Linked DNA regions of Marichromatium purpuratum 984. The protein of the gene in region 2 binds, or shares a complex with, the protein of the main gene of each other region. Links are inferred from orthologs where the notes say so. Each region holds a gene or a part of one and is shown on either strand. Other genes may lie near its edges. The genes, in order: uvrD and uvrB.

Evidence for each region.
Region 1: the proteins of uvrB (region 2) and uvrD are in contact, whole or in part, in a crystal structure (PDB 7EGT), measured with the Thermus thermophilus proteins. The link is inferred for Marichromatium purpuratum 984 from one-to-one orthologs. Residues at the interface, in WP_096411307.1 of Thermus thermophilus: Glu23, Leu25, Arg26, Asp27, Gly28, Glu29, Arg30, Phe31, Arg55, Glu326, Asp327, Phe328, Glu379, Ser382, Gln383, His398, Gly400, Arg401; in WP_096412145.1 of Thermus thermophilus: His654, Arg656, Phe657, Gln666, Asp668, Glu669, Lys680, Arg681, Leu682, Ser683, Lys685, Tyr686, Ala687.

The regions. Positions count from the first base shown.
Region 1 is NZ_CP007031.1:21,146-27,348, reverse strand. What follows is about bases 2,969-5,868. They hold uvrD (DNA helicase II), read left to right. Parts: upstream 2,969-3,275; coding sequence 3,276-5,462; downstream 5,463-5,868. Other genes in these bases: MARPU_RS00090 (UDP-glucuronic acid decarboxylase family protein), read left to right, coding at 5,495-5,868. Outside these bases: MARPU_RS00105 (FAD-dependent oxidoreductase), read left to right, coding at 173-1,582; hemE (uroporphyrinogen decarboxylase), read right to left, coding at 1,686-2,750; more of MARPU_RS00090, read left to right, coding at 5,869-6,203. UniProt on the Escherichia coli protein: A helicase with DNA-dependent ATPase activity. Unwinds DNA duplexes with 3'-5' polarity. Translocates on single-stranded DNA with 3'-5' polarity. Initiates unwinding more efficiently from a nicked substrate than double-stranded DNA.
Region 2 is NZ_CP007031.1:3,659,754-3,676,816, reverse strand. What follows is about bases 13,449-16,419. They hold uvrB (excinuclease ABC subunit UvrB), read left to right. Parts: upstream 13,449-13,914; coding sequence 13,915-15,924; downstream 15,925-16,419. Other genes in these bases: mtgA (monofunctional biosynthetic peptidoglycan transglycosylase), read left to right, coding at 15,953-16,419; MARPU_RS15925 (pyridoxal phosphate-dependent aminotransferase), read right to left, coding at 13,449-13,762. Also shown: MARPU_RS15990 (efflux RND transporter periplasmic adaptor subunit), read right to left, coding at 1-727; MARPU_RS15985 (TolC family protein), read right to left, coding at 724-1,950; MARPU_RS15980 (ATP-binding protein), read right to left, coding at 1,979-3,337; MARPU_RS15975 (response regulator transcription factor), read right to left, coding at 3,334-3,996; MARPU_RS15970 (PepSY domain-containing protein), read right to left, coding at 3,993-4,301; MARPU_RS15965 (NAD(P)H-binding protein), read left to right, coding at 4,522-5,937; MARPU_RS15960 (response regulator), read left to right, coding at 5,970-6,377; MARPU_RS15955 (ABC1 kinase family protein), read right to left, coding at 6,384-7,745; MARPU_RS15950 (DEAD/DEAH box helicase), read left to right, coding at 7,986-9,863; MARPU_RS15945 (DUF423 domain-containing protein), read left to right, coding at 9,889-10,293; MARPU_RS15940 (16S rRNA (uracil(1498)-N(3))-methyltransferase), read left to right, coding at 10,297-11,028; MARPU_RS15935 (ligand-gated ion channel), read left to right, coding at 11,283-12,293; more of MARPU_RS15925, read right to left, coding at 12,575-13,448; more of mtgA, read left to right, coding at 16,420-16,756; MARPU_RS17935 (hypothetical protein), read right to left, coding at 16,882-17,055. UniProt on the Escherichia coli protein: The UvrABC repair system catalyzes the recognition and processing of DNA lesions. A damage recognition complex composed of 2 UvrA and 2 UvrB subunits scans DNA for abnormalities.

The DNA.
Region 1 (6,203 bases), 3.6 Mb from region 2 along the record:
CGCAGGAGCGCCGTCGGTTCGGGGCCGAACCATCCTCGAGGCCCCGCTCCCGGATCCAGTGACCACCACCCGTGTCGTCACAACGACCGGTGCATCCCTGCGCCACGCGCAAGGCCCGAACCCAGGGCTCTTGCGCTTAGAGCCGGCAACGCCGTTGCGGAGGACCATGAGCATGAATCCATCGACCCACTACGACGTACTCATCGTCGGTGCCGGCGTCACCGGCACCGCCCTGCTCTACGAACTGGCCAAGTTCACCGATCTCGGGCGGTTGTGCCTGGTGGAGAAGTACGACGACGTCGCCACGGTCAACTCACACGCCCACAGCAACAGCCAGACCATCCACTGCGGCGACATCGAGACCAACTACACCCTGGAGAAGGCGCGTTCGGTCAAGCGTACCGCCTACATGGTGATCAACTACGCCACCAAGCTGCCCGCCGAGGAGCGCGACCGTATCATCCAGCGCATGCCCAAGATGGTGCTCGGTGTCGGCGCCGAGGAGTGTCGCTATATCCGCGAGCGCCACGCCCGGTTCAAGGGACTATTCCCACGCATGGAGTTGCTCGAGCGCGAGGCGATCGCCGAACTCGAGCCCAATGTGGCACGGGTCGAAGGCCGGTGGCGCGCCGAGGAGATCGTCGCCACGGGAACCGCCGACGAGTACTGCGCGGTCGACTTCCAGGCACTGGCACAGTCCTTCTCCGATGCTTGCGCACGTCTCGACCGCAACAGCGGCAAGCAGATCACCCAGCTGTTTTCGACCAAGGTCGAGTCGATCCGCAAGGAGGGCGGGGACTATGTGCTGCGCACCAACCGCGGCCTGCTACAGGCGCGCGCGGTGGTGGTCTGCGCCGGGGGGCACTCGCTGCTGATGGCCCAGGAGATGGGGCTGGGACTGGAGTATTCCTGTTTGCCGGTAGCCGGCTCCTTCTACTTCGCCCCCGAAGCACTCAACGGCAAGGTCTACACCGTCCAGAACCCCAATCTGCCCTTCGCCGCGGTGCACGGCGACCACGACGTCAAGGAGCGCGGCAAGACCCGCTTCGGCCCCACCGCACTGATGCTGCCGATGCTCGAGCGCTACAACCGATCGAGCATCCGCGAGTTCTTCAAGGTGCAGCGCTTCGATCATGATGTGGCGGCAGTCGTGTGGGACCTGATGAAGGTGCCCGATATCCGCAACTATGTGCTGCGCAACTTCCTCTACGAGGTGCCCTGGCTCAACCGTCAGCTGTTCGTGCGCGAGATCCGCAAGATCGTCCCCGCGCTCCAGGCCTCAGAGATCAGCTATGCCGAGGGCTTCGGCGGGATCCGCCCACAGCTCATCGACAAGCGCGCACGCAAGCTGCGCATGGGCGAGGCCAAGATCAGCGACGGCGGCGGCATCATCTTCAACATGACCCCGTCCCCCGGCGGCACCAGCTGTCTCGGTGCTGGCGAGGGCGACATGCGCGCCATCGCCGAGTATCTCGGCGCCCGCATCGACGAGCGTGCCTTCGAGCAGGAGCTGCTGATGGGGCACGAGGACACCCGCGATCACGAGGATCCGGCCACCGAGGCGCTGGCCACGGCGGTCTGATCCCGCAACCGATCGCGGAAAAACGGGCCCGACCACGCTGAGGCGTGGTCGGGCCCGTTCATGTCAGCCGGATGACGCCGTCCGAAGACGGCGTGACAGCGACTCAGGCGTGGTAGGGACGGCTCAGCTCGTGCACCGCCTCGATCATCGCGCCGGCATTCTCGGGATTGACGTCCGGGGTGATGCCGTGGCCGAGGTTGAAGACGTGGCCGGGACCCTTGCCATAGCTCTCCAGCACCCGCGCGACCTCCTCGCGGATCCGCTCGGGCGAGGCGTAGAGGGTGCAGGGGTCGAGATTGCCCTGGAGGGCGACGCGATCGCCGACCATGCGCCGCGCATCGGCCAGATCGGTGGTCCAGTCGACGCCGAGGGCGTCGCAGCCGGTGTCGGCCATGTCGGCGAGCCACTGACCGCCGTTCTTGGTGAACAGGATCACCGGGACGCGGCGGCCCTCGGCCTCGCGGGTCAGGCCGTCCATCACCCGCTTCATGTAAGCCAGCGAGAACTCGCGGTAGTGGGCCGGGGCCAGGGCACCGCCCCAGGTGTCGAAGATCATCGCCGCCTGGGCGCCACGAGCGATCTGGGCGTTGAGGTAGGAGGTCACCGAGTCGGCGACCTTGGTCAGCAGACGGTGCAGCAGGTCGGGACGGTCGAACATCATCGCCTTGGTGTGGGAGAAGTTCTTCGCGCTACCGCCCTCGACCATGTAGGTGGCCAGGGTCCAGGGACTGCCGGAGAAGCCGATCAGCGGCACGCGACCGTCGAGTTCGCGACGGATCACCGACACCGCGTCCATGACGTACTTCAGCTCACCCTCGGGATCGGGGATCGGCAGACGGTCGATATCGGCCTCGGTGCGCACCGGACGCTCGAAGTTCGGGCCCTCGCCCTCGGCGAAGTAGAGCCCCAGGCCCATCGCGTCGGGCACGGTGAGGATATCCGAGAACAGGATCGCTGCATCCAGCGGGAAGCGGTCGAGCGGCTGGAGGGTGACCTCGCAGGCCAGTTCCGGGCTTCTGCACAGGTCCATGAAACTGCCCGCCTTGGCGCGGGTGGCACGGTACTCGGGGAGATAGCGGCCAGCCTGGCGCATCATCCAAACCGGCGTGTAATCAACGGGTTCGCGCATCAAGGCGCGCAGGAAGGTGTCATTCTTCAGTTGGGTCATGAAGCAGTGCCCGGGCAGTTTGATGTGTTAAGAACGCAGGTTTTGCAGGGCTATTCTACTACGGGTTAACGGCCAAACGCCCGACGAGAAAGAGCACATCCCATAGCGACTGCGTGCGCCCCTCTCCCGCTCGTCCTGGATCTCCAGAGAAATCGCTAAAGCACTGAAAAGAAAGGGAACCTTGATAAGCTGTGCGCAACCCTGTGGATAAGTGGATGGATAAACTGGTGGACAAAATCGGGGCCTGATTCAGTCACAAGTTATCCACAGGATATCTTCAGCTTCATCCACTCGATCCGGCCTCTCAAGCGCATGATATATATAAAAAAAAAAGAGTTATCCGGATATCCACAGGGATCAATAATAACTACAGACTTTAAATATCTATATATTTATTTTGATTAGATTCGCGCGAAACGGCGGGGCCGAGCAGATCCAGCATACCCCAGATCAAGATATCCGCGGATGGAAAATGTCAGCAAGATCCTCGTCTTCCGTCACCCCTCCCTGGGGTAGAATCCCCCGATGAATGCTTCAGCCCTCCTCGACTCGCTCAACCCCGCCCAGCGTGAGGCCGTCTCAGCCCCTCCGGGTAACCTCCTGATCCTCGCAGGCGCCGGCTCGGGCAAGACCCGCGTGCTGGTCCACCGCATCGCCTGGCTGCTCCAGGTCGAGCAGGTGCCGCCCTGGGGGATCCTTGCCGTCACCTTCACCAACAAGGCCGCCCGCGAGATGCGTGGACGCATCGAGACCATGTTCGCGCAGCCAGTCGGTGGGATGTGGGTCGGGACCTTCCACGGCCTGGCCCATCGCTTGCTGCGCGCGCACTGGCAGGAGGCGGGGCTGCCGCAGCACTTCCAGATCCTCGACGCCGATGATCAGCTGCGCATGATCAAGCGCATCGTCAAGGACCTCGGTCTCGACGAGACCCGCTGGGCACCGCGCCAGATCCAGTCCTTCATCAACAAGCACAAGGATGAGGGGCTGAGACCGACACATCTCGACTTCTCTGGTGACTTCTTCGGCGAGCGGATGCTCACTGTCTATCGCGAATACGAGCAATTGCGTCAACGTGGTGGTCTGCTCGATTTCGCCGATCTGCTGCTGTGCGCCCATGAGCTGTTGCGTGATCGTGCCGACCTGCTCGAGCATTATCAGCGCCGTTTCCGTCATATCCTGGTCGATGAATTCCAGGATACCAATGCCATCCAATACGCCTGGCTGCGTCTGCTCGCCGGTGGCGAGGACAAGTTGTTCGCGGTCGGTGACGATGATCAGTCGATCTATGGCTGGCGTGGTGCTCGGGTGGAGAACATCCGTTCCTTTCAGCGCGATTATCCGGAGACCCGGGTCATTCGTCTGGAGCAGAACTATCGCTCCACCGCCACCATTCTCGCCGGCGCCAATGCGCTGATCGCCAACAACCCCTCGCGACTGGGCAAGAAGCTGTGGACCGAGGGTGAATCCGGCGCGCCGATCCGTCGCTATGGTGCATTCAACGAGGTCGATGAGGCCCGCTTCGTCGTCGAGCGTATTCGTCGTCATGCCGAGACGCCGGGTGGCCGTCACGATCAATGCGCCATCCTCTATCGCACCACCGCGCAATCTCGCCTATTCGAGGAGGCCCTGATGCGTGCCGCCGTCCCCTATCGGGTCTATGGCGGGCAGCGCTTCTTCGAGCGCGCAGAGATTCGTGACGCCCTCGCCTATCTACGCCTGATCGCCAACCAGGACGATGACGCGGCCTTCGAGCGGGTGGTCAATACGCCCTCGAGGGGGATCGGACTGCGTACCCTCGATCAGTTGCGCGATCACGCCCGGGGGCACGGGTTGTCGCTGTGGCGCGCCGGCGCACAGCTGATCGCCGAGCAGGGGCTGGGTGGCCGGGCGGCGAATGCGCTGGGCGCCTTCATGGCCTTCATCGAGCAGCAGCGCGCCCGCAGCGCCACCCAACTGCTGCCCGATCTGACCGCCGCGCTGATCGACGAGGCGGGGCTGCCGGCGCACTACGAGAAGCAGAAGGACGGCAAGGGACGCGACCGCATCGAGAACCTCCAGCAGCTGGTCGAGACCGCTGCGCGCTTCGCCCATGAACTCGAGGCGCCGGATGGCGAGGTACTCGGCGCCTTCCTCGCCCATGCCGCGCTCGAGGCCGGCGAGACCCAGGCCGATGCCGAGACCGATGCGGTACAGCTGATGACGCTGCACAGCGCCAAGGGGCTGGAGTTTCCGGTGGTCTTCCTGGTCGGACTCGAGGAGGGCTTGTTCCCGCACGCCATGTCCGCCGACGATCCGGACCGGCTCGAGGAGGAGCGCAGGCTCTGCTATGTCGGCATGACCCGGGCGATGGCCGAGCTCTATCTGACCCATGCCGAGAGTCGGCGGCTCTATGGGCGTCAGGATCTGCCGCCGCCATCGCGCTTTCTGCGCGAGATCCCGGAGCGGCTGATCGAGGACGTGCGCGCTCGCGCCGCGCCCCCCAGACCGTCGCCTGCGTTCAGGCCCTCGCCACCACCCGTTGCCCGTCCTGCCGCGGCGCGTGAGACCGGCGGTTTTCAGGTCGGACAGCGGGTCCGCCACGCCAAGTTCGGCGAGGGCGTGGTACTCGATGGCGAGGGACGGGGCGCCCAGGCGCGTATCCAGGTCAAGTTCCAGGGCAGTGCCGGTACCAAGTGGCTGGTGCTCGCCTATGCCAAACTGGAGGCGGCATAGCCTTGTCGCCGGTGGCCGACCCGGGAGGGGGTATGAAGACACTCAACAAACGCGTGCTGGTCACCGGCGGCGCCGGTTTTCTGGGGAGTCATCTCTGTGAGCGTCTGCTCGAGCAAGGTTGCGATGTCCTCTGTGTCGATAATTTCTATACCGCGACCAAGGACAACATCCGCCATCTGCTCGGTCATCCGCACTTCGAGCTGATGCGTCATGATGTCACCTTTCCGCTCTATGTCGAGGTCGATGAGATCTATAACCTCGCCTGTCCGGCCTCGCCGATCCATTATCAATCAGACCCGGTACAGACCACCAAGACCAGCGTCCATGGCGCAATCAATATGCTGGGTCTTGCCAAGCGGACCGGGGCGCGGATCTTTCAGGCCTCGACCAGTGAGGTCTATGGTGATCCCGAGGTCCATCCCCAGGACGAGGGCTATTGGGGACGCGTCAACCCAATCGGCCCACGCGCCTGCTATGACGAGGGCAAGCGCTGTGCCGAGACCCTGTTCTTCGATTATCACCGTCAGCACGGACTGCGGGTCAAGGTGGCGCGTATCTTCAATACCTATGGCCCGCGGATGCACCCTGACGATGGACGGGTGGTCTCCAACTTCATCATTCAGGCATTGCGCAATGAGCCCATCACCCTCTATGGCGATGGCAGTCAGTCGCGCGCCTTCTGTTATGTCGATGACATGATCGAGGGTATCGTGAAGTTGATGGAGAGTCCGGATCAGGTCA
Region 2 (17,063 bases):
GCGCCGGCAGCTGCACCCGAGTGCCGGGGGCGATGCCGTCGAGTTCGTCGAGCGGCACGTGGATCTCCAGCCACAGGGGATCGAGTTGGCCGATGCGATAGAGCGGGGTGGCCTGGGCCACCGACTCGCCGGTCTCGACCAGCTGTTCGAGCACCACTCCGGCGATCGGCGCGCGCACGCTGAGGGTGCTGGTGAGGGTGTGGCTGCGATCGAGCGCGGCGAGTTCGGTCTCGGCAAAGCCGGCGAGCCGCAGCAGTTGACGCTGTTGCTCGACCAGGGTGGCGAGTTCGCGCTGGGTGGCCTCGCGTTCGCGCAGCCGCCGCTCGGCGATCACCCCCTCGCGATGGAGCTGGCGGTCGCGGGCGAGTTCACCCTCGGCCAGCTCCAGACGGATCAGCGCCTCGAGATACTGACGCTCGATGTCGACCAGCGCGGGGCTGCGCAGCTCGGCGAGCAGGTCGCCGGCGGCGACCCGGTCGCCCTCGGCCACGGCCAGACGCTCGAGCACGCCGCCCTGGCGTGCGGCGACCACCCGTAGCTGCGGGTTGGGGACGCGGACCTCGGCCGGGTAGCGCCGCCCGAGGCTGTGCTCGACCGCCTCGGGGGCGGCCAGCTCGATCCCGAAGGCGGTCTGTGCCGCCGCGTCGAGGGTGATCGGCGCGCCGGCCTGGGCAAGCGCCGGGAGCAGCAGCAGGGGCGCCAGTGCACAGCGGGTGAAGGGGTTCATTGCGGGATGACTCCGAGTGCCTGGTTGAATCTGGCCTGGGCGCGTCCCAGCTCCAGCCGGCGCAATGCCAGGTCGAGACTGGCGGCGCGGGCGCTGGCCTGGGTGCGCAGCAGATCGGTGAGGTCGCGCTCGCCGAGATCGAAGGCGCGTCGTCCCAGCTGCAGCGCCTGCTGGGCGAGGGCGTGACGCCGTTCGGCGACGGTGAGCGCGGTGGCCGCGCCCTCGCGGGCGAGCTGGGCGGCGATCAGGGTGCGCTCGGCGGCGAGTCGGGCGCGCTGCAGATCGGTGGCTCGCTCGGTATAACCGCGCTCGGCGCGGGCCAGGGCCGGGGCCGACTGGCTGGCGAGCCCGAAGGGCAGGCTGATCTCGAGTTGCAACGAGTCGGCGGTGTCGGCGCCGCGGACCTCGCGGGCGCGCTTGCCGCCGACACTGAGCACCGGGTTGCCGCGCCGCTCGCGCTGGGCTTGTTCGCGCTCGGCACGGGCCAGCGCCAGGGCGCTGTCGGCATCCTCGAGCAGCGGGTGGTCGGCGGGCAGTGCGTCGGCGCTGGCGGGGGTCTCGCGCAGCGGTTCGGGCAGCGTCTGCAGTCCGGTGAGCTGGCGATAGTCGGCGAGCGCGCGATCGTGCCCGAGACGCGCGTCGCGCAGCTCGGCCTCGCGCTCGATCGTCTGCTGGCGGGCGACCAGCAGGTCGACCCGCGCCAGTTCGCCGGCGCCGACCCGCTTGTCGATCGCCGCCTCCAGGGCGCGGGCGTCGGCCAGCGCCTGTTCGGCCTGACGCCGCCGTCCGGCGGCGATCGCCGCCGCCCAGCTCTTCTCGCGCACCTCGCCGGCGATCTCCCAGCGCAGCCGCCGGTCGAGGCTGCCGGCCTGAGCGCCGACGGCGACGGCGACCCGGCGGCGCGCATCGCGCTGTCCGGGCAGCCACAGCGGCATGTCGACCATGGTCTCGACCTCGTAGGCCCCGGCGTCCTCGGTGGTGCGGTCGCTGAGATAGCTCAGGCGCAGTGCGGGATCGGCAGCGAAGGGGCTGGCGGCCTGGCGGGCGAGGGCGTCGCGCTCGCCGGTGATGGCCTGGGGACGGGCCAGCTCGCCGCTGCGTTCGAGTGCGGCGCCGAGCGCCTCGCCGAGGCTCCCGGCTGCGGCCGGGGCGGCGGCGAGGGCGAGCAGCAGCGCCAGCGGCAGGATGCCGAGGGGGCGAGTGGGGGAGCGTCTTGTGTCCATGGGGCCATCCTGGACCCCGGAGCTGAAATCAAGCTGAACGCGGGGCGCGATCGCTGGTGGGGTGTTCGAGCGCGAGCCAGGCCTCGGCACGCAGCCCGCCGAGCGCGGCGCGCGAGAACGCCAGCCGGCCGTCGTAGCCGGTGACGATCTCGCGCACAATCGCCAGCCCCAGGCCGTGACCGCTGACCTGCTCGTCGAGCCGCAGCCCGCGCTCGGTGAGCGTGGCCAGGGCCGCCTCGGCGCAGCCGGGGCCGTCGTCCTCGACACGGATCAGCAGTTCGCCGGCGACGGCCGAGAGGGTCGCGCGGACCTCGCCCTCGGCCCACTTGCAGGCGTTGTCGAGGAGGTTGCCGAGGAGTTCGAGCATGTCCTCGCGATCGACTGCGAGCGGTCCCGGAACCTTGCTGTCGAGTGCGATGTGGAGCCGCTTGGGGGCGTGCATGCGTTCGAGTAGCCGCGCCAGCACCGGCAACTCTTCCTCGGGCGCGAAGTAGAGCGCCGCGCCGCCGGCCCCGGCGAGTCGGGCGCGTCTGAGCTGGCGCTCGGCGATCTGACGCAGTCGCTCGACCTGATCGAGCAGCTCTCGGCGTTGCTCGGCGGTGAGCGCCAGGGTGTCGGCGGCGAGCTGCTGGCGCAGCAAGGTCAGCGGTCCCTTGAGCGCATGGGCGAGGTTGCCAGCGGCGGTGCGTGAACGTTCGAGACGCTGGCCGAAGCGCTCGAGCAGGTGGTTGAACTTGCGTACCAGCGGCAGGATCTCGGGCGGGACCTGTTCGGTGAGGGTGCCGGCGCGTCCGCGTTCGAGCCGCTCGATGTCGCGATAGAGCGGGCGCAGGCTGGTGAAGGCGCGTTGCACGATCAGCCGTTGCAGCACCAGGCTCAGCCCCAGCCCGCCGATCGCGAGCAGCGCGAACAGTCGCTCGAAGAAGTCGAGTTCGGCGTCGAACTCGCTGATGTCCTCGGCAACGGTGAGGGTGAGCAGGCGATCGCTGAGACGATAGCCACCGGCCCACACCAGCAATGACTGCCGATCTGGACCGGTGTCGCGCCAGATGGCGATCTCACCAGGGGTCAGTACCCGGGTGTCGAGGTCCTCGTCCCACAGCGAGCGCGAGCGCAGTCGGTTACCCTGATCGTCCTCGACGACGAAATAGTGCCCGGAGAGCGGTTGGTTGTAGACCGGGGTGAGATGGCGTGCGGCGACGCGAAGATGGCCGTGATCGCGGCGCAGCGAGCCGAGCAGGCCCTCGGCGTCGTGCTCCAGGCGTGAGTAGATGACGCTCTCGGAGCTGTGGTGGAGGGCGGTGTGACCGATCCACCAGGCGCTGCCGATCACCACCGTCAGCGCCAGCGCCAGCCCCAGGTGCAGTCGGGTCTCGAGCGCGATCATCGGCGTCTGAGTCGATAGCCCTGGCCGCGCAGGGTCTCGATGCGCTCGCGACCGATCTTCTCGCGCAACCGGCGGATATAGACCTCGATGAGGTTGCCGCTCGGTTCGGCGTCGAGGTCGTAGACGTGCTCCATCAGCTGGGTCTTGGAGAGGATGCGCTCGGGGTTGCGCAGCAGATAGCGCAGCAGGCGGAACTCGGTGCCGGTGAGCGGGTGCGTCTGGCCGTCCTCGAGCACCACGCGCTGACCGTCCTCATCGAGGCTGAGGCCGTCGACCGCGAGGGCACGTCCGGCGACGGGAGCGGCGCGCCGGGTCAGGGCATTGAGCCGGGCGAGCAGCTCCTCGACGTGGAAGGGCTTGCCGAGATAGTCGTCGGCCCCGGCCTTGAGCCCGTCGACGCGTTCGTGCCAGGCATCGCGCGCGGTCAGCACCAGCACCGGCAGGTCGCGACCGCGCGCGCGCCAGTGACGCAATACCTCGAGCCCAGGGCGGCGCGGCAGTCCGAGATCGAGGACGACGACGTCATAGGGTTCGGTGTCGCCGAGCAGCTCGCCGCCGATGCCGTCGGTGGCATGATCGACGGCGAACCCGGCGGCCTTGAGCGCCGGCAGCAGCGTCGCGACCTGGGCCTGGTCATCCTCTACCAATAACAGTCTCATGGCTCGATCTCGTGGTGCAGCGGGCGGGCGGTGGCGGCATCGAGTTCGAGTTCGTGGACCCGGCCGTCGGCATCGAGGATCTTGATCTCGTAGCGATATCCACCATGTCGATGTTCGAGTTCGGCCTCGATCAGTTCTCCGGGGTGTCGCCGCTCGAGCCGTTCGAGCAGTTGCGCCATCGGCAGGATCTGGCCGTGTTCGCGCAGTCGCCGGATCTCGTCGTGATCGAAATCGCTGTCGGCTGGCGCGAAGGTGGCCAGTGAGGACAGCAGGCAGAGCAGGAGTCGCGAGGCTGTGGTCTTCATGATGACGGTCCGCCGAGGCCCTTGGCGCGGGCGTGTCCCGCGTCTTTGGATGCTTCGGGGAGTGTAATAGAGCTTGCTGAACCGAGCCTGAACGGACGCGACTCGTCCTGGGCACTCGTGCCCGAGTGGACGCGTTCGCGGCGGTGACGATGGTGGCGCGCCCGTCGTGGTCACGAGCGACGCGGCATTGCTGCTGGATCGATTGGATCGAGGAGGTTGGATGAACGAGCAGGGACGGCGCCGGGTGGCGGTCGCCGGTGCCAGCGGTTTCATCGGCACTGCGCTGTGTCGGGCGCTGGCCGAACACGACGAGGTGGTGGCGTTGACCCGTTCGCCGGCGCGGGCGCGGATCGCCGACCCCGAGCGGCGTATCCACTGGCGCCGCTGTGATCTGTTCGACGTCGAGGCGGTTCGCGCCGGACTGCGGGGCTGCGACCTCGCGGTCTATCTGGTGCACTCCAACGCCCCCTCGTCGCGGCTGACCCAGGCTGCGGCGCGCGACATGGACCTGATCCTCGCCGACAACTTCGCCCGCGCCGCGGCGGTCTGCGGGGTGCGTCAGATCATCTTCGTCAGCGCACTGATCCCCGAGGGCTTCGAGATCGCGCCGCTGCTGTGGAACCGGCGCGAGGTGGAGCTGACGCTCGCCGCACACGGTACTCCGGTGAGCGCGCTGCGCGCCGGGCTGGTGGTGGGGCCGGGCGGCTCGGGGCTCGAGTTGCTGGTCGACCTGGTGCGGCGTCTGCCGTTGCTGGCGCTGCCGCCGGAGGCGCGCTCGCCGACCCGACCGATTGCGCTCGACGATCTGGTTCGTGCCATCCTGCTGTGTCTGGAGCGCCCTGCCGATTATCGCGGGGTGTTCGATCTCGGTGGCCCCGAATGGTTGAGCCATGCCGAGATGGTGCGTCAGTGCGCCGAGGTGATGGGGTTGCGGCGCTGGGTGTTCACCCTGCCGTGGTTGCCGCTGGGGGTGGTTGCCTGGGTGGCGCGGCGGGTCTCCGGGGCCAGCCCCGCGTTGGTCGGGCCGGTGGTCGAGAGTCTGCCGCAGCGGTTGCAAATACGTGACAATGTGCTGCAGCGCGCGATCGCACCCACGGCGCGCGCCTTTCGCCAGGCATTGGCGCAGTCGCTCGCCGCCGATGGCCGCCACCTGCTGCCCAATCCGCGTCGCCCGACCCAGATCGAGGATCGGGCGCAACTGCGCGAGGCGAGCAGGGTGCGCTCGATCCAGCGCATCATCCTGCCGCCGGGACAGGATGCGGCCTGGGTGGCGGGCAATTATTTCCGCTGGCTGGGCCGCTGTTGCTGGCCGCTGGTGTGCAGTCGCGAGTGCGCCGACGGCGGCTGGGAGGTCGGGCTGCGGCTGCCCCGGGTGGTGCTGTTGCGGCTGCGTCCGGCGGCGGCGATGAGCACGGCACAGCGGCGGGTCTATCACATCGATGGTGGATTGTTGGCACGCGCCGAGGCTGGCGGACGGTTCGAGTTCCATACCCTGCTCGATGGCCGCTACACCATGGCCGCGATCCACGACTATGCCCCGGCGCTGCCCTGGTACCTCTATCTATGGACCCAGGCGGCGATCCATCTGCGGGTGATGCGCCGCTATCAGCGCCGGCTGGCGCGCCTGGCGCGCTGAATGGCCGACGATCAGGCAAGGAGAGCATGATCATGGAGTCCCCATCGCTTCCCCCGCTGCAGGGGTTGCGGCTGCTGGTCGCGGAGGACAATGAGATCACCCTGTGCGTGCTCCAGGAGATCCTCGAGGGCGAGGGCGCGCGGGTGACCGGTGTCGGCGACGGCGAGCAGGCGCTCGCCGTGCTCGATACCGACGACGACTACCAGTTGGTCCTCACCGACCTGCGGATGCCGCTGGTCGACGGCCTGACGCTGGCGCGCCGTTGCCACCAGCGCCTCCCCGGGGTCCCGGTGGTCGGGTTGACGGTCGAGCGCCTGCCCGAGACCTGTGCCCAGGCCGAGGAGGCGGGGATGGTCGAGCTGTTGGAGAAGCCGCCGGACATCGATGCCCTGGTGGCGGCGGTGCTGCGCCATGCCCGCTGGCCGGGCACGGACGACTGAGGTTCCTCAGCTCGCGGCGGCCGGAGCCGGACGTGGCGAGCGGATGATCACCTCGACCATCGCCGCCAGGTCGACCCGCGCGCGCAGTCGGCGCGAGAGCATGAACGAACCCATGAACTTGCGGTGCAGGAACATGGTGTCGGGTGCCGGTGTGGTGCTGAAGGCGCCGGACTGGAACAGGTCGCGGCCCTGGTGGTAGGCGCGCTCGAAGATGTTGGAGGCGCCGAAGTCGTAGCCACTGCTGTCGCGCAGCGGCTCGGCCGAGAGCTGCAGCAGGTCGAGCATCGCCTCGACCTGGGGCGAGGGGTCGTTCTCGCCCATGTAGCCGATGGCGATCGAGGAAGCGCGCAGTCCGTCGCGGTCGTCGTTGACCGCGGCCAGCGCGAGACGCCGGAATTCGGCGATCAGCTCGGGTTCGACGGCATGGGTGGCGCCGAAATCGAGCAGCGCGATCTGGTCGGTGGCGGGAACGTAGAGATAGTTGCCGAAGTTGGGGTCGGTCTGCACCAAGCCGAACTCGAACAGTTCGCGCAGGGTCAGGCGCATCAGCCGCGAGGCGGTGCGGTCGCGGTGCTCGCGGCGGTAGTCCGGTCCGGCGAGTCGGTCGATCGGTACGCCCTCGATGAAGTCCATCGCGAGGATGTTCTCGGTGGAAAGGTCGTGGTGCACGCCGGGCACCACGAAGTCCGGGTCGTCGCCGACCCAGCGTCGATAGTCCTCCAGCGCGGCGGCCTCGGCGGCGTAGTCGGCCTCGCGGTGGAGCTGGCGTCGGGCCTCTTCGAGGAAGGGCTTGATGTCGATGCCTTTGGGGGCCATGCCGAAGGTCTGACCGAGCATGCCGAGATTGGCGATGTCGCTGTCGATGCTGTCGCGCACCCCGGGGAACTGGATCTTCAGCGCCAGGCGGCGGCCGTCGCGGGTCTCGGCGCGGTGCACCTGACCGATCGAGGCGGCGGCGATCGGGGTGAACTCGAAACGGCGGAAGCGCTTGTTCCAGTCGCTGCCGTATTCACGTTCGAGGACCTGATTGAGCTGGCTCAGCGGCATCGGCTCGGCGCGTTCGCGCAGCGCGCTCATCACCTCGGCGACCTCGGGGGTGAAGACGTCCGAGCCGTCCATCGACATCAGCTGCCCCATCTTCATCACCGCCCCGCGCATTCGCGCCAGACGGTCGGTGAAGCGGCGGGTGTGCTCGACCGAGAGCTGGAGACGCGGCGGTGCGCCGCCGGAGCGGCTGCGGGCGATCTCGAACATGCCCTTGACCCCGATGCCGGCGGCGAGATCGGTGGTGGCGCGACCGAGGTGCCAGAGTCTGCTGAGCCGGCGACTGGGGACCGCGACGCCGCTGGATTTGGATGGTTGGGACATGCTGTATTCCTTATCGAAAAGATTGGTTTTGGGTCAATTCTTAGGGGTTGTCCGAGGTGCCGACAAGGCAAAATCGCAACCCGAATCGATCGAGTGACGAGGATGGAACCGATTGAATTAGGTTGCGGATAGATCGATATTGGTCAATAATTTACTGTTCATTCTTCTCCGCGATCCCCCTCCGGCGCGGCCATCCCGGCCTTGGCGCCCGAGCGCGTCATTCCCTCTCGAGGCCCCTCCATGGATACCCCTGACACCAGCGCCGGTTTTGCCGATCTCGGTCTCTCCCCCGCCGTCACCCAGGCCGTTGGTGATCTCGGCTATGAGTCCCCCACGCCGGTCCAGAGCCAGTGCATCCCGCATCTGCTTGCCGGGCGCGACCTGCTCGGGCAGGCCCAGACCGGTACCGGCAAGACCGCAGCCTTCGCGCTGCCGCTGCTGAGCCGGATCGATCTCGAGGTCAAGGCACCGCAGATCCTAGTGCTGGCGCCGACCCGCGAACTCGCGCTGCAGGTCGCCGAGGCCTTCCAGGAGTACGCCGCGCACCTGCCCGGCTTCCTGGTGCTGCCGATCTATGGTGGTCAGAGCTACGGGCTGCAGATCAGTCAGCTCAAGCGCCGGCCGCAGGTGATCGTCGGCACTCCGGGGCGGGTGATGGACCACATCCGTCGCGGCACCCTGTCGCTCGCCGGGATCCGCGCCCTGGTGCTCGACGAGGCCGACGAGATGCTCAACATGGGCTTCGCCGAGGACATCGACTGGATCTTCGACCAGGCGCCGGAAGAACGGCAGGTCGCGCTGTTCTCGGCGACCATGCCGCGCGCCATCCGTCAGGTGGCCGAGAAGCGGCTGCGCGATCCCATGCTGGTGCAGGTGGCGGCCGACTCGGAGACGGTCGACACCATCGATCAGCATCACTGCGTGGTCACCCGCTTCCACAAGCTCGACGTGCTCACCCGCATCCTCGAGATCGAGGAGTTCGACGGCATGGTGGTCTTCGTGCGCACCAAGCACGGCACCACCGAACTAGCAGACAAGCTTAAGGCCCATGGGTTCGCCGCCGAGGCGCTCAACGGTGATATGAACCAGGAGATGCGCGAGCGCACCATCGATCGGCTCAAGCAGGGCCAGCTCGATATCCTGGTCGCCACCGACGTGGCCGCGCGCGGACTCGATGTCGAGCGTATCAGTCATGTCGTCAACTTCGACATCCCCACCGACCCCTCGGCCTATGTCCACCGTATCGGTCGCACCGGTCGCGCCGGTCGCGCCGGTCGCGCGCTGCTGTTGGTCGAGCCGCGCGAGCGCGGGCTGCTGCGCGCCATCGAGCGCACCATCCGTCGCAGCGTGCCGGCGATGGAGCCGCCCTCGGCGGCCGATCTCAGCGAGTCGCGCATCGATCGCTTCACCGCCGAGATCAAGGAGGCGCTCGGTCAGGACCTCGATTTCTTCTATCGCCTGCTGTCGCGGCTCAACACCGAGCTGGAGGTCGAGATGCACGACCTCGCCGCGGCGCTCGCCTATCTCAATCAGCGCGAGCGTCCGCTGGAGATCCAGGAGGAGCTGCCGCGTCCGCGCCCGTCGCGCGAGCGCCACGACCGCGGTCCGCGTCACGAGCGGGGGGGGCGTCCCGAGCGCGGTGATCGCGGCGAACGTCGCCCGCGTCGCGAGCGCGACCACGACGCCGGTCGGCCGCTGCAGGGCGATCTCGAGCACTACCGCATCGAGGTCGGCCATCAGCACGGTGCCACCCCACGCGAGATCGTCGGCGCCATCGCCAACGAGGCCGGGCTGGAGGGCCGCTTCATCGGTCGCATCGACATCCAGGACGATCACTCGGTGGTCGACCTGCCCAAGGGCATGCCGCGCGAGGTCTTCCAGCATCTCAAGCGGGTCTATGTCCGTGGTCAGGCGCTGCGCATCTCGGCGCTCGATCAGGGCGAGGGCGAGCCGCGTCGTGGCGGCGGCGCCGCGCCGGTGCGCGAGGGGCGTCCGGGCAAGCCGCGTCCCGGCAAGTTCGTGCCCGGGCGGCAGCGCGGCGACCGCACCCAGGTGCGTCGTGGTGCGCCCGGCGAGAAGGAGTGGCGGCCGCGCCCGAATCGCAAGCCGCGCGACTGAGATCGGTGGATAACGAGGGGGATCGATGATGCATCCGGCACGACCCTGGCTGGTCGTCGGCGCGCTCTGCGGGCTGACGAGCGTGGCGCTCGGCGCCTTCGGCGCGCACGGACTCGACGGCCGGGTCGAGCCGCGCATGCTGGCCAACTGGCACACCGCCGCCGACTATCTCGCCATCCACGCCCTGGCGATCCTGGTCTGTGGCGCCTTGCTGGTGGCGCGCCCGCGCGCCGCTGGCGTCGGTCTCGCCGCCTGGCTGTTCCTCGTCGGTCTCGCTCTGTTCAGCGGCAGCCTGTTCGCGCTGGTGCTCAGCGGGGTGCGGACGCTGGGTATGATCACCCCGATCGGCGGCATGCTGTTGCTCGGCGGCTGGCTGGCCCTGGCCTTCGCCGGCTGGCGCCTGTCCGGTGGGCGAGACCACGGGGGCTGAGCCGTGCGCATCCCCCGCGTCCATGTCGACCAGCCGCTGACCGCCGATGCCGACTGCGCCCTGCCCAGCGGTCCCGCGCGTCATCTGGCGCAGGTGCTGCGCCTCGGCCCCGGGGCCGAGGTGGTGCTCTTCGACGGCAGCGGTCACGACTTCCCCGCCACCATCGCGCACAGTGGTCGCGACGGCGTGGCGGTGCGTCTCGGCGCGCCCGGTCTGGCCGAGCCCGCGCCCCGGCTCGAGATCCATCTCGCGCTCGGCGTCTCCAAGGGCGAGCGCATGGACTTCGCCCTGCAGAAGGCCGTGGAGCTTGGTGTTACCCGTATCACTCCGCTGCGCACCGAGCGCAGCGTGGTGCGTCTCGACGGGGCGCGGCTGGCGCGTCGTCTCGACCACTGGCGCGGGGTGATCGTCAGCGCCTGCGAGCAGAGCGGTCGCCGCCGCCTGCCCCGGCTCGACGACCTGCAGGCGCTGCCCGACTGGCTCCCCGCCGGTTGGCCCGGCGGCCTCATCCTCGACCCCCGCGCCGAGCGCGCACTCACCACACTCACCCCGCCCGAGACCGGCGTCACCCTGCTGATCGGCCCCGAGGGCGGTCTGAGCGAGCGCGAGATCAATCAGGCCCGCGCCCAGGGCTTCACCGGCGTGCGTCTCGGCCCCCGCGTGCTGCGTACGGAGACCGCTCCCCTGGCCGCCATCGCATTGATCCAGGGGCTGTGGGGCGATCTCGGGGACTGATCTCGGGCGCCGGCCGGCCGTTAGCGGCCAGCCGGATCGAACCGCAAAGACGCGAAGCGTGCAAAGAAGACGATCGGCTTCCAATAGCCGGCCTCCAGTGGGCATTGCATTCAGCTGTACTGGTCGCTGCAACCCAATCAACTGTTTTTGCTTGGCGTCCTTCGCGTCTTTGCGGTCCAATCCCTTGGCGACTCGCCTTGTGTACGCTCCCGGCGACCCGCTATCCTCGATGATGACTCCTGTCGCGCGAGATCATGCTGATGCGTCGCCTGTTGCTGCTGTGCCTAGTGTTGCTGTCGGGATCGGCCGTGGCCGTGGCTGGGGAAGGGGCGGATGGACCGACTCCGGTGCGGATCGGGATGACCCTGGATCAGATCGTCGAGATCGATCAGAAATCGGAGAACTTCTCCGCCGTCTATACCCTGCGGATCCGTTATCGCGAGCCGGCGCTGGCCTATGAGCCGACGCCCGGGGCACCGCCGTTTCGCATGCTGACCTTCGCCAGGGCGATGGAGGAGTTACAGACGCACGGGGTGGTGTGGCCGGGGATGTTCCTGGCCAATCAGCAGGGACGACACGATCTGAGCCGTCAGGGGATGCGTATCTATCCCGACGGCGAGGTGCTCTACATCGAACGCGCGACAGCGGTGTTCCAGGCGCCGGACTTCGATTTCCGCGACTTTCCCTTCGACACTCAGTCGTTCTACATCCGGGTGGAGTCGCTGCTGCCCGACTCGCTGTTCGTCTTCGAGCCGCTGTCCGAGCATATCGGGGTCGGCGATCAGCTCGGCGAGGAGGAGTGGGTGGTGTTCACCTCGGCGGCGGTGGTCGATACCATCACCGGCGCCGACGGGCTCGGTTACTCACGTTTTTCGCTGGGCTTCCAGGCCAATCGTCATCTGCTCTATTACGTGGTGCGTATCTTCGTGCCGATGTTGATCATCCTGGTGGTGTCCTGGAGTACCTTCCGCCTCAAGGACTACATGAAGCGCATCGATATCGGCATCACTGTGCTGCTGTTGCTCATCGCCTTCAACTTCACTCTGGGCAACGATCTGCCGAGGCTGGGCTATCTCACTGCGGTCGATGCCTTCATCGCCGGCACCTTCGTCATCACCGGTGCGGTGATCCTGGTCAACGTGCAGTTACGGATCTGGCAGCATCAGGGACGTGAACGCGAGGCCGAGCGGCTTGATCGGCTCGCGCGCATCGGCTACTGGCCGGCCTATCTGGTGGGGATGTCGACGGCCCTGCTGCTGCTCTGAGTGGGGCGAGCGACGGGCGGACAAGAAAAAAGGGCTGATCCGTGAGGATCAGCCCTTTTTCGTATTTGGCTCCCTGGGACGGGCTCGAACCGCCGACCTAGTGATTAACAGTCACCCGCTCTACCGACTGAGCTACCAGGGAATGTCTTGAGCCGATAATGTTAGTGGGGATGGGCTGATGCGTCAAGCATGGATTCGATCGCTGTGTTCGATCGCATGCCGTGTTCGCTTGCCTCTGACCGATGGTTCGACGCCCCGCAGGAGGGACGCCGGGGTGGGCCTCAGCCGGCGCAGGCGTTGGCGATACGCTCGAGCGCCTGTTCAAGGTTCTCGCGGCTGGTGGCGATCGACAGTCGGGCATAGCCGGGCAGGCCGAAGGCGGTGCCGGGGACCAGGGCGACGCCGGCTTCCTCGATCAGGAACTCGGCCAGCTCGAGGTCGGTGTTGATCCCGGGCATACGCTCGATCAGCCCCTGGACCTTGGGAAAGACGTAGAAGGTGCCGTCGGTGGGCAGGCACTCGATGCCCTCGATCGCGTTGAGCCGCTCGACGACCAGGTCGTGACGCGCCTTGAAGGCGGTGAGCATCTCGCCGATGCACGCCTGCGGGCCTTCGAGCGCGGCCTGGGCGGCGGCCTGCGAGATCGAGGCCGGGTTGGAGGTGCTCTGCGACTGCACCTTCTTCATCGCCTTGATGATGTCGATGGGGCCGGCGGCGTAGCCGATGCGCCAGCCGGTCATCGAGTAGGCCTTGGAGACGCCGTTGAGCACCAGGGTGCGCGGGGCGAGGTCGGGGCAGGCGTTGAGGATGTTGACGAAGGGCGCGTCGTCCCAGCGGATGTGCTCGTACATGTCGTCGCTGGCAATCACCGCGCGCGGGAAGTCGCGCAGCACCTCGCCGAGTGCCTCCAGCTCGTCGCGGCTGTAGGCCATGCCGGTGGGGTTGGAGGGGCTGTTGATCACCACCAGTCGGGTCTGCTCGGTCATCGCCGCGCGCAGCTGCGCCGGGGTGATCTTGAACGACTGGTCGGCGGCGGCGTGGATGAACACCGGGGCGGCGCCGGCGAGCAGCGACATGTCGGGGTAGGAGACCCAGTAGGGGGCGGGGATCACCACCTCGTCGCCCGGGTCGAGCAGGGCCTGGGCGAGGTTGAAGAAGCTCTGCTTGCCGCCGCAGGAGACCAGGATCTGTTCGGCGGTGAAGTCGAACCCGTTGTCGCGCTTGAACTTGTCGATGATCGCCTGCTTGAGCCCGGCGGTGCCGTCGACGGCGGTGTATTTGGTGAAGCCGTTCTCGATCGCGGCGACGGCGGCGGCCTTGATGTGCTCGGGGGTGTCGAAGTCGGGTTCACCGGCACCGAGCCCGATCACGTCCTTGCCCTCGGCGCGCAGCGCATTGGCGCGGGCGGTGATGGCGAGAGTGGCAGACGGCTTGACGGCCTGGACGCGGGCGGCGAGTTTGGTGCTCATCGGCGATGATCTCTAGGGAACTGGGGTGGCTGGATTTGATTGTTGCGACTGCCAATAATAGCGAAACGCCGAACGCCCGGCATCTCGCGCGAGCGCCATGGATCGCGCTTGCCGTGGTGCGTGGCCGCTATCAGTAGACGAGGTTCCCCCACATGTCCCCCAGACCCTTCCAACTCGAAGCCCGGTTCGCCCCTGCGGGCGACCAGCCCGAGGCCATCGATCGTCTGGTCGAAGGGCTGGAGGACGGCGAGGCCGGGCAGACCCTGCTCGGGGTGACCGGCTCGGGCAAGACCTTTACCATCGCCAATGTCATCGATCGGGTACAGCGCCCGACCCTGGTGCTGGCGCCGAACAAGACCCTCGCCGCCCAGCTCTACGGCGAGATGCGCGAGTTCTTCCCGCACAACGCCGTCGAGTACTTCGTCTCCTATTACGACTACTACCAGCCCGAGGCCTATGTCCCGGCCACCGATACCTATATCGAGAAGGACGCGGCGATCAACGAGCACGTCGAGCAGATGCGGCTGTCGGCGACCAAGGCGCTGCTGGAGCGGCGCGATGTGGTGATCGTCGCCACCGTCTCGTCGATCTACGGGCTCGGTGACCCGAACGCCTATCTGAAGATGGTGCTGCTGCTCAAGCGCGGCGATCTGGTCGACCAGCGCGCCATCCTGCGTCGTCTCGCCGACCTGCAGTACCAGCGCAACGAGGTCGAGCTGCAGCGCGGCTGCTACCGGGTGCGTGGCGACGTGATCGACATCTATCCTGCCGAGTCCGACGACGAGGCGGTACGGGTGGAGCTGTTCGACGACGAGATCGAGTCGCTGGCACTGTTCGATCCGCTCACCGGCACGGTACGCCAGCAGGTGGCGCGCTATACCGTTTATCCCAAGACCCATTACGCCACCCCGCGCGAGACCATCCTCCAGGCCGTCGAGCAGATCAAGCCGGAGCTGCGCGAGCGCCTCGCCGCGCTGCGCGAGCAGGGCAAGCTGGTCGAGGCGCAGCGGCTCGAACAGCGCACCCAGTTCGACCTGGAGATGATGGTCGAGGTTGGCTACTGCCAGGGCATCGAGAACTACAGCCGCTATCTCTCCGGGCGCGACCCCGGCGAGCCGCCGCCGACCCTCTACGACTATCTGCCGCACGATGCCCTGGTGGTGATCGACGAGAGCCATGTCACCGTGCCCCAGCTCGGCGGCATGTATCGGGGCGACCGCTCGCGCAAGGAGAATCTGGTCGACTACGGCTTCCGCCTGCCCTCGGCGCTCGACAACCGGCCGCTGCGTTTCGAGGAGTTCCGCGCGCGCCAGCCGCAGACCATCTATGTCTCGGCCACCCCGCGCGCCTTCGAGCTGGAACATTCGGGCACGGTGGTCGAGCAGGTGGTGCGTCCCACCGGGTTGGTCGATCCCGCACTCGAGGTGCGCCCGGCGCTGACCCAGGTCGACGACCTGCTCTCCGAGATCGGCCCCCGGGTGGCGGTCGACGAGCGTGTGCTGGTGACCACCCTCACCAAGCGCATGGCCGAGGATCTGACCGACTATCTCATCGAGCACGAGGTGCGGGTGCGCTATCTGCACTCTGACATCGACACCGTCGAGCGCGTCGAGATCATCCGCGACCTGCGCCTCGGCACCTTCGACGTGCTGGTCGGCATCAACCTGCTGCGCGAGGGGCTGGACATGCCGGAGGTCTCGTTGGTCGCTGTCCTCGACGCCGACAAGGAGGGCTTCCTGCGCTCGACCGATTCGCTGATCCAGACCATCGGGCGCGCCGCGCGCAACGCCAACGGCAAGGCCATCCTCTACGCCGACAAGGTCACCGCCTCGATGCGCCGGGCGATCGACGAAACCGAGCGCCGCCGCGCCAAGCAGCTCGCCGCCAACGCCGCCAACGGCATCACCCCGCAGACCATCCGCAAGGCGGTGGCCGACATCATGGAGGCGGCCACCCCGGGCGCGCCGCTGCCGGCGCGTGACTATGCCGCGGTGGCCGACGAGGTGGCCGAGTACGCCGCGCTCACCCCGCAGCAGCTGGCCAAGCGGATCAAGGCGCTGGAGAAGACCATGTACCAGCACGCCAAGGACCTGGAGTTCGAGCAGGCGGCGGCGGTGCGCGACCAGATCCGCGCACTGCAGACCCGGGGGCTGGCGGGCTGAGCACGCGCATGGGTGCGACACCGCGACGATGAGCGAGCAGGAGCGGCAGGAGGCCGGCGAGGTCGACACGCCCGGGTCGAACGTCGCAAGCGAGGTGTCCGGGTCGAGGCCGTCGCGGCTCGAGGGCGCGCGCCGCTGGTTGCGCTGCTTCGGGCGCGGGCTGTTGGGGCTGGCCGTCACCGGTGTGCTCGGCTCGGCGCTGCTCGTCGGGGCGCTGCGCTGGGTCGATCCGCCGGCCTCGGCGTTCATGCTCCAGCATGCCTACAATCTGTGGCGACTCGACCAGTCGCCGCCCTATTACCACCACTGCTGGGTGCCCTGGAGCGAACTCCCGCCGCCGCTGCGACTGGCGGCGATCAGTGGTGAGGACCAGCGCTTCCCGACCCATCTCGGCTTCGACCTGATCGAGATCCGTCATGCCCTCGCCGCTCATCGCCGGGGTGGCGCGTTGCGCGGCGCCAGCACCATCACCCAGCAGACGGCCAAGAACCTCTTCCTGTGGCCGGGGCAGGGCTGGGGACGCAAGGCGATCGAGGCCTGGTTCACCCTGCTGCTCGAGGTGCTGTGGTCGAAGGAGCGCATCCTCGAGGTCTATCTCAACATCATCCAGTTCAGCCCCAGCACCTATGGCGCCGGAGCGGCCAGTGTGCGCTACTTCGGCCATCCGGCGCGCACCCTGACGCTGGAGGAGTCGGCGCTGCTCATCGGCGTGCTGCCGGCCCCCGGTCACTACCGTCTCGACCGCCCCTCCGAGCGACTGCGCCGCCGCGCCGACTGGATCATCGACCAGTCCTCGCGCCTCGGCGGCGAGCGTTATCTGGGGCGGCTCTGAGGTTCAGCGATCAACCACCAGTCGCCAGCCGCCAGTCGTTAGCCGTCAGCCGCCGGGAAATTGAACCGCCAAGACGCCAAGAGCGCAAAGATGAAGAAAGGCTTCCAGCCTTCAGCCTTCAGCCTTCAGCCTTCAGCCTTCAGCCGCCAGCCGCCAGCCGCCAGCCGCCAGCCGCCAGCCGCCAGCCGCCAGCCGCCAGCCGCCAGCGGGCGTTTTTCCTCACCGTCGCCACGAACACCAGGCGTCATCATCGCACGATGGGCAAAGCGCAGCGTGCCCATCGTGGGATTGGCGATCACCGCCTAGC